DNA from 4 places in the Kitasatospora sp. NPDC101183 genome. Region 1 is predicted to be linked to each of the others. Evidence: riboswitches for the same ligand, from Rfam matches in the RefSeq annotation. Region 1 holds a riboswitch; each other region holds the start of a gene.
What was found. A riboswitch is a leader RNA that binds a small molecule or an ion and turns the genes downstream of it on or off. The one in region 1 is predicted to bind cobalamin.
Positions count from the first base shown of each region.

Region 1 (2,176 bases):
GCGGTGTCGCCGTCGCGGGTGTAGAGGGCGACGCCGTTGCCGAACTCGTGCTCGCTGGGCAGCCGCAGCGCCTCCTCGTAGTCGGCGGCGCGCACGACGGTGAGGACGGGGCCGAAGATCTCCTCGCGGTAGATCCGCATCCCCGGGGTGACGCGGTCGAAGAGCGAGGCGCCGAGGAAGTACCCGCCCTCGTGGCCCTCCAGGCGGAAGTCCCGCCCGTCGACGACGAGTTCGGCGCCCTCCTGGACGCCGAGGTCCAGATACCCGCGGACGCGGTCCAGCGCATCCCGGCCCACCAGCGGACCGAAGTCGGCCGCCGGGTCGTCCGAGCGGCCGACCTTGAGCGCGCCGATCCGCTCGACCAGCTTGGCGACCAGCGCGTCCGCCGTCTCCTCCCCCACCGGGACGGCCACCGAAATCGCCATGCAGCGCTCCCCGGCCGAACCGTAGCCGGCGCCGACCAGGGCGTCTGCGGCCTGGTCGAGGTCGGCGTCCGGCATGACGACCATGTGGTTCTTCGCGCCGCCGAAGCACTGCGCCCGCTTGCCGTTGGCGGCCGCCGTCGCGTACACGTACTGCGCGATCGGGGTGGAGCCGACGAAGCCGACGGCCCGGACGCGGGGGTCGGCGAGCAGGACGTCCACCGCCTCCTTGTCGCCGTGGACGACGTTGAGCACGCCGGGCGGCAGCCCCGCCTCCAGGAACAGCTCGGCCAGGCGCAGCGGCACCGAAGGGTCCCGCTCGGAGGGCTTGAGGACGAAGGCGTTGCCGCAGGCCAGCGCGGGCGCGGCCTTCCAGAGCGGGATCATCGCGGGGAAGTTGAAGGGCGTGATGCCCGCGACGACGCCCAGCGGCTGGCGCATCGAGTACACGTCGATGCCGGCGCCGGCGTTGTCGCTGAACTCGCCCTTGAGCAGGTGCGGGACACCGGCGGCGAACTCCACGACCTCCAGGCCGCGCTGGAGGTCGCCGTGGGCGTCGGCGATCGTCTTGCCGTGCTCGGCGGAGAGCAGCCGGGCGATGGCGTCCTTCTCCTGCTCCACGAGTTGCAGGAAGCGCAGCATCACCCGGGCGCGGCGCTGCGGGTTCCAGGCGGCCCAACCGGGCTGCGCCTGCTCGGCGTCGGCGATCACGGCCTCCACCTCGGCGCGGCTCGCGAGCGGGACCCGGGCCTGGACGAGGCCGGTGTTGGGGTCGAAGACGTCGCCGTAGCGACCGGAGGTGCCGGGGGTGTGCTTCCCGGCGACGAAGTGGGTGAGTTCTCGGACCATCGGTGACGTTCTCCCGTCCTGGATGCGGAAAGGAGGACTGGAGGCCGCGCTCAAGTCGCTTGCGCGCAGCTGGACATGACGATGCGTCAACTATCTCTACGGGCGCGGATCGCCATGCGTGTCGTCTCCATCCTCGTGGAAAACACGGATCACCCGCGGCCGGTATCCTGACTCCCGGATCGACGCCCGCCCCCTGGCCTTCCCGGCTGGCTGCCAGTGGCCTTCTCCCGCGAGGGGTGGACTCCCCGGTCACAGTGGCGGGACCGTGCCGGACTCACACCGGCTTCCCTGACACCGCGGACCTGTTCACGACCATATAGTTGGACGTCCTAGTAAGTCCAGAGCCCCGGGCCCGCGCCGCGCCGGTACACAAACCGTCAGGGCCGCGTCAGCACCCCGTCAAAACCGACCGCCGCCCGACCGTACGGGTGCAGGGTGGACGTCACCTGCCACTTCGCAGGCCGTACCGGAGGTGAGCCCGCATGTCCGTCTTCGCCGCGTTCCATCCCCACGCCCCCGCGCCCGCCCTCGACAGCCCCGGGCACCGCCTGCGCGCCGCCCTCACTCGGGTCGCCGAGCGGCTCGGCGCCAGCCCGCTCGACAGCTCCGTCCTCCACGCCATGGGCGCGCCCCGCACCACGGCCCGGCCCGCCGGGCTCCACGCCCACTGGCACCCGGTGCGGCGGGCCGACGGCAGCACCGGGCTCGAGGCCGACTGGCACACGGGGAACACCGGCCACTGAAATCCGTTCCCCTCACCGGAGCCGGGGCGAGACCATGGCCACATGGAATTCCTCGCCTACCACCGGGACCGCCCCGGCTCCATGCCGCTGCGCGGTGAGCTCATCGAGGCCCACTGGTCCTACATGGACGGCTTCGCCGAGCAGCTCATCGCCCGCGGCCCC
Region 1 covers NZ_JBIWOW010000011.1:122,111-124,286, forward strand. The annotation lists gene ACIRRS_RS17365 (CoA-acylating methylmalonate-semialdehyde dehydrogenase) at 1-1,271, opposite strand, end outside; cobalamin riboswitch at 1,411-1,603, opposite strand; gene ACIRRS_RS17370 (hypothetical protein) at 1,754-2,014, shown strand; gene ACIRRS_RS17375 (YciI family protein) at 2,057-2,176, shown strand, end outside.

Region 2 (2,176 bases), on a different contig from region 1:
GCCTCCTCACGGCCGCCCCCGTCTAGGCTTCTCCGGCCAGCAGCCCGAGCACGACCTGGTCCCTGAACTCCCCGTCCGCCCAGGCCGATCGGCGCAGCGTCCCCTCCACCGTGAAGCCCGCCCTGACGGCCGCGCGGACCATCGGCGTGTTCTCCGCGAGCGTCTCCAACTGGAGCCGGTTGAGGCCCAGCACCAGGAAGCCGTACCGGCACAGCGCTCCGACGACGTCCGCCGCGAATCCGCGCCCCCGGTGGCCCGGCAGCAGGGCCAGCCCCAGGTGGGCGCTGCGGTTGTGGGCGTCGATCCCCCACAGCAGGGCCTCGCCGGCCAGTTCGCCGGTGGCGGTCTCGACCACGGAGAAGCAGGCCGCCTCCTCGGAGGGCCCCGTGACCGCGTACGGGGACAGGGCCGGGTCCGGTGGGATCGGCCGCCAGGGGCGCGAGTCGGCGCGCGAGCGCGTCGCGACGTCCTCGTACAACTGCGCCTGGAGCACGGGGACATCGGCCTCGTGCCGGGCCCTCAGGGTGATGTGTTCGCCGAGTAGCATGTCACATTGCTAGCGTGCGGCAGGGGTCCTCGGCCAGCGGTTTTCCCCGGAGCCGGACGCCACCCCCCTTGACCACGCCTGATACGTTGCCCTGGCCGTGGTGTTCGGGAAACCGGTCTGATTCCGGTGCGGCCCTCGCCACTGTTGCCGCGGAGTTCCGCGGCCCTCGCTGACCGGCTGTTCCAGCCGTCAGGGCCACTGGGCGGGCTGGTAGAGCCGCCCGGGAAGGTCGGCCGCGGCGCGTCGATGCGGAAGCCAGGAGACCGGCCACGGCGCGACATGTTCCACGAGGGTTTTGGAGAACACGTGCCCAGCGCATCGCCGCGCCCGCATGCACCCATGCGTTCCGCGCGTCCCGTCCGTCCCATACGTCCTGTGCGTCCTGTACGTCCCACGAGCCCGGCCCGCGCCGGCCGGGCGACGGCCGCGTTCCTGCTCGTCGGCCTGCTCGGAGCCTGCACCAGCGCCCCCGCGCCCGACGCGCCCGCCGGGGCGACCGGCAGCGCCGCCCCGGTCAGCGTGGAGAACTGCGGGACGACGGTGACGGTCGCCGCGCCGCCCGCCCGGCTGGTGACCCTCAACCAGGGCGCCACCGAGGTCGCCCTGGCCCTCGGCCTGCAGTCCCGCATGGCCGGCACCGCCTACCTCGACGACGCCGTCCCGGAGAAGTGGAAGACGGCCTACGACTCCGTCCCGGTGCTCTCCAAGAAGTACCCGACGAAGGAGCAACTCCTCTCCGCCCGCCCCGACTTCCTGTACGCCTCCTACGCCAGCGCCTTCACCGACAAGGTCGCGGGCACCCGGGAGGAGCTGCTCGGCCAGGGCATCCCGTCGTACGTCTCCCCCTTCGGCTGCTCGGACAAGAGCAAGGCGGCGCCCACCACCTGGCAGTCCGTCTGGGGCGAGCTGAACGACGTCGCCAAGGCCTTCGGCGTCCCCGACCGGGCCGCCGCGATCCAGCAGCAGCAGGAGCAGCAGCTCGCCGGGTTCAAGGCGAAGGCCGCGGGCAAGGACCTGAAGGTCCTCTGGTACGACTCGGACACCAAGACCCCGTTCGTCGGCGCCGGCCACGGCGGCCCCCAGCTCGTGCTCGACGCCGTCGGCGCCCGCAACGTCTTCGCGGACCTGCCCGGCGGCTGGCAGAACACCAGCTGGGAGAAGGTCGTCGCGGCGGACCCGGACGTCATCGTGCTCGCGGACGCCGGCTGGGACACGGCACAGTCCAAGATCGAGTACCTGCAGAACGACCCGGTGATGAGCAGGCTCGGCGCCGTGCAGCGCAAGGCCTTCGTGGTCGTGCCCTTCTCGGAGTCGACCCCCGGGGTGCTGCTCGCCGACGGCGGCGCCCGGGTGTCCGACGGGCTGGGCCGACTGCACCCGGGGTCATGAGCACCGTGCCCCGCCCCGCCGTGCGGCGCCCCGGTCCGGGCCGCGCGGTGGCGGCCCTGGCCGTCGGCGCGGCCCTGCTGCTGGCCACGGTCCTCCTCGGCCTGGCCGTGGGCTCGCAGGACGAGCCCCTCGGGACGGTGATCGACGTCGTGGCGCGCCGCCTCGGGCTGGGCGACCCGCACGTGACGCTGCTGGACGACCAGATCGTCTGGCAGCTGCGCCTGCCCCGCGTCCTGGGGG
Region 2 covers NZ_JBIWOW010000003.1:235,647-237,822, reverse strand. The annotation lists gene ACIRRS_RS04880 (S8 family serine peptidase) at 1-26, shown strand, start outside; gene ACIRRS_RS04875 (GNAT family N-acetyltransferase) at 23-547, opposite strand; cobalamin riboswitch at 629-834, shown strand; gene ACIRRS_RS04870 (ABC transporter substrate-binding protein) at 923-1,936, shown strand; gene ACIRRS_RS04865 (FecCD family ABC transporter permease) at 1,933-2,176, shown strand, end outside.
Region 2: another riboswitch for cobalamin. It lies ahead of ACIRRS_RS04870 (ABC transporter substrate-binding protein); the one in region 1 lies ahead of ACIRRS_RS17365 (CoA-acylating methylmalonate-semialdehyde dehydrogenase).

Region 3 (2,176 bases), on a different contig from region 1:
CTCGTCGCCCCGGTACGTCACGGCCACGGCGGGCAGGCCGAGGTGGTGCAGGACGGGGAGCACGGGCAGGGTCTGCTGCCGGTCGGCGCCGGGGCCGTGCACGAGGATCACCCAGGTGCCGCGCTTGCCGCCGAGGCACCAGACGGGCAGGGGGCCCAGCTCGCCCTCGGCGACGGTCTCGGTGAAGGGCAGGCCGAGCGCCTCCATCGGGTCGCCGAGCAGGACGCGCGGGGTGAAGCGGACCTCGGTACCGGGGGCGAGGGTGCCTCGGTCGGCGCGGACGAGGCGGCGGGTGACGCCCTGCTCGTCCCTCGCGATGACCTCTTCGACCACCGCGTGGCCGCCGTCCGCCCACTCCACCGCCCAGCGGCCGGGGCGCAGGCTCTCGGGGCGCCGGGTGAAGGTGACCCGGCCGGCGCCGAGGCTCCGGACGTGGACCGGGCCGGACTCCAGGACGACCGTCTCCGGCCGGACCATCCGCTCCGAGGCCCGGCGGCCGACCACCAGGACGGCGGCGGCCCCGGCGCCCACGGCGGCGGCCGCCACGACGGCCGCGGTTCCCCAACGCATATGTGCTCCCCGCTCTGGTCCCTCTGCGGATCTCGCGATCTGGATCGAGCACCAGTTCACCGGCGGGCGGTGGAGGCGGCCACCGGACTGGGCCGATCGTGTGACCAAACCCTCCGTGACCTCGGTTGACTCCCCGTTGGACCGCGTGGTGGGATTTCGGGGCCAATCGGAGGCATGGAGAGGAAGCCGGTGCGAATCCGGCGCGGTCCCGCCACTGTCACCGGGGAGCACGCTCGGAACATCGCCACGGCGGGCCGTCAGGAGCCGCTGGAAGGCCCGGGCGCGCGTTCGACCCGGAAGCCAGGAGACTCTCGCCCCCGCGACGTCGAGCCAGGGCGCGGACCCTGAGTGAGGACACCCACGCGATGCAGGCTGCCCCGCCGCCGTACCGGCCCTCGAGCTGCCTTCCGCCGTGGTGACGCGCCCGCTGCCCGCTCTGACCGGTGCCGCCGCGTTCGCCGTGGGCGCCGTCGCGGGCTACGCCGCCGACTCCCGCTTCGCCGACCCGCGCCGGGGCCACCCGGTGGCCCTGTTCGGCATCGCCGCCGGCCGCCTGGAGCAGCGGCTGTGGCGCGACGACCGCGCCGCCGGCGCCGCCTACACCGCCCTGTGCGTGGGCGCCGTCGCGGCGGGCGCGCTGGCCCTGGACCGTACGGTCGGCCGCCGCCCGCTCGGCCGGGCCGCCCTGGCCGCCGCCGCGACCTGGACGGTGCTCGGCGGCACCTCGCTGACCCGGGAGGCGCGCGCCGTCGGCCGCTCGCTGGCCGCCGGGGACCTCGCCGCCGCCCGGGAGCGGCTGCCGCACCTGTGCGGGCGGGACCCGAGCGCGCTGGACGGGCAGCAGATCGCCCGCGCCGTCGTCGAGTCGGTCGCCGAGAACACCGCCGACGCCGTCGTCAACGCGCTCGTCTGGGGCGCCCTCGCCGGCACCCCGGGCCTGCTGGCCTTCCGCGCCGTCAACACCCTGGACGCGATGGTCGGCCACCGCTCACCGCGCCACGCCCGCTTCGGCTGGGCCTCGGCCCGCCTCGACGACGTGGCCGGCTGGCCCGGCGCCCGGCTGACGGCGCTGCTGACCGTCGCCGCCGCCCCCGAGCCCCGGACGGCCTGGCGGATCTGGCGGCGCGACGGCTCCTCGCACCCGAGCCCCAACGCAGGCCAGGCGGAGTCGGCCTTCGCGGGCGCCGTCGGCGTCCGGCTCGGCGGGACGCTGCAGTACGGCGCGCGGGTCGAGCACCGGCCCGTGCTGGGCGAGGAGCTGCGCCCGGTGACGGTGGACGACATCGAGCGCGCCTGCACGCTCTCGCGGCGGGTGGGCGCCCTGGCGCTGGGTACGTGCGTCGCGGGGCACCTCGCGATCCGTTGGTGGAGGGGAAGATGAGCAAGGCGCTGCTGGTCGCGGGGACGACCTCGGACGCGGGCAAGAGCGTGGTCACGGCCGGGATCTGCCGCTGGCTGGCCCGTCAGGGCGTACGGGTCGCGCCGTTCAAGGCCCAGAACATGTCGCTGAACTCCTTCGTCACCATGGACGGCGCCGAGATCGGCCGCGCCCAGGCGATGCAGGCGCAGGCCGCCCGGGTCGAGCCGGAGGCGGCGATGAACCCGG
Region 3 covers NZ_JBIWOW010000024.1:41,005-43,180, reverse strand. The annotation lists gene ACIRRS_RS29155 (alpha/beta hydrolase family protein) at 1-570, opposite strand, end outside; cobalamin riboswitch at 749-881, shown strand; gene ACIRRS_RS29150 (cobalamin biosynthesis protein) at 983-1,951, shown strand; gene ACIRRS_RS29145 (cobyric acid synthase) at 1,948-2,176, shown strand, end outside.
Region 3: another riboswitch for cobalamin. It lies ahead of ACIRRS_RS29150 (cobalamin biosynthesis protein); the one in region 1 lies ahead of ACIRRS_RS17365 (CoA-acylating methylmalonate-semialdehyde dehydrogenase).

Region 4 (2,176 bases), on a different contig from region 1:
GGCGATGCCGCGCGGTGCCGTGCCGTCGCCCCCGGTGGCCGCGAGCGCGAAGGCGCCGTCGACGGTCATCCCGAAGTCCGCGTAGGTGGGGAACTGCTCGTAGGAGTGGCCGCCGACCAGGTTCGCCGGGGCGAGGAGGTAGGCCGTGCCCCTGACCAGGTCCGGGCCGCCCGAGGCCGCGCGTTCTGCGGCCGTACCGGCCGTATCGGCCGGTGAGGTCCGGGCGTGGGTTCATCGGTGACTCCCTGTCGGCCGATGAAGGGCCGCTCGGACGGCGGGCCCACCCGTGCGCGGTGCCGGGCGTCCCGTCCGATCCGCGCCGCAGACCTCGACGGCGCCGGTGGTGAAGCGACTTCGGCGCAGGTGGTCCGACTCGTCCGCCGGTGGGCGGACCTACGGTTGCGGGTCAGTGCCGGAGTCTGACCGGCTTCCCCTGGACTGCGGAAGGTGTCCTCATTATTTCTTTGATCTGACCACAGCAACTGACCTCACGTCAACGAGCTCCCAGCAAACGGGAATTGCCGTTGACGCTCCAAGTTGGTTCGTGGTCTGATGCTCCAGTTCCACGCCCGAGCACGGGGAAAGCCGGTCGAACTCCGGCACTGACCCGCAACCGTAGGTCCGCCGCCAGGCGGACGAGTCGGACCACCTGTGCTCGTGTCCCACCCCCAGCAGACAGCCGTCGAGGACTGCGGCGCGCTCTGGAAGCCCGTCCGGCGAGTTCTGCGCGGTGTCGCTGCGCGCAGGGGTGCGCCGGGGTGAACGGGCCCATCGGCGTGGACGGTTCCGTCGGCGGTCTGCGGGGACTTCACGTACCCACCGACCCCTGGAGCCTCCGTGTCCCAGCTTCTGCCGCCTCGGCCACGCCGACGGCGCAGCCGCCTACTCGCCCTGTTGGCGGCCCTCGTCACCTTCGTCAGCCTGGTCGGCATGACGGCCCCGTCCTTCGCCGACACGGGGACCGGCACCGGCGCGACCGGCACGGCGGGCCTCTTCGTGCCCGCCAACGGCCGCCTCGGCTCGACCGTCCTGCCGCCGGCCTCCTGGCGCTCCTTCCCCGTGCTCGGCCAACTCGGCATACCGACCTCGGGTGTCTCGGCGGTCAGCGTGACCCTGAACGTGGCGGCCGGCCCGGAGACCGACATCTACGCGGCACCGGACGACCCGGCCCATCCCTCGTTCCTGGCCGTGCACTACCAGGGCTTCGGCACCACGTCGAACAGCGCGGTGGTCGCGGTCGGGGCCAACGGGAGCATCTCGCTGGAGACCGTGGCACCGAACGTCGTCGTCTTCGTCGACCTCCAGGGCTACTACACCAGCGGCACCACCACGGCCCCGGGCGGCTACGTGCCGGTCACCCCGTACATCGCGGCCAACACCATGACCGGCGGAACCGGCCTGCCGCCGATCCCGCTCAATCCCAACCAGACCAGTGTGGTGAACGTCCCGAAGCTCCCCACCCCGGTGTCGGCGATCTTCGCGAACATCTACGTCAACCCGACCCGCCCCGGCGGGAGCGGATGGTTCACGCCCTACCCGGACGGTGGCACCAAGCCCGACAACCAGATCGCCTTCAGCGAGTCCCGCCCGGTCTCCATGGGCACGATCATCAGCGTCAACAACCAGACCGGGAAGTTCGACCTGTACTACGGCGGCGGCACGGGCGCCGTCCAGATCAACGTGATGATCCAGGTGCTGGGCTACTTCACCCCGACGGCGACCCTCGGCGCGTTCACGCCCGCCGCCGGTTCGATCTACGACAGCAAGGGCGCCACCATCGCGGCCGGGGCCACCGTCAAGGTGCCGGTCGCGGGCATCGGCGGCGCCCCGGCGGTCGGCAACAGCCTGCTGGCCGCGGCGCTGAACTTCCGGGTGAGCTCGGCGGCCTCCGGCAGCCTGGCCGTCGGCGCCTCCGACCGGCCGCTGCCGCTGGGCGCCGCCGCCAGCTTCAGCGGCGGGGACCAGGCCTACTCCACGCTGTCGAACGTGCCGATCAGCGGTGACGGCAGCATCAACGTCAAGAACAACGGCACCTCGCCGATCAACCTCCTGGTGGACCTCGAAGGCTGGTACACCGGGACCCGGCTGCCGATCTCGGTCGATCCGGACGGCACGATCCGCTACAACAACGTCTTCGCCTACGGGCTGAACATGCCGGACCTCACCACGGTCGCGG
Region 4 covers NZ_JBIWOW010000002.1:96,708-98,883, reverse strand. The annotation lists gene ACIRRS_RS02590 (hypothetical protein) at 1-69, opposite strand, end outside; cobalamin riboswitch at 341-474, opposite strand; cobalamin riboswitch at 522-668, shown strand; gene ACIRRS_RS02585 (hypothetical protein) at 895-2,176, shown strand, end outside.
Region 4: another riboswitch for cobalamin. It lies ahead of ACIRRS_RS02585 (hypothetical protein); the one in region 1 lies ahead of ACIRRS_RS17365 (CoA-acylating methylmalonate-semialdehyde dehydrogenase).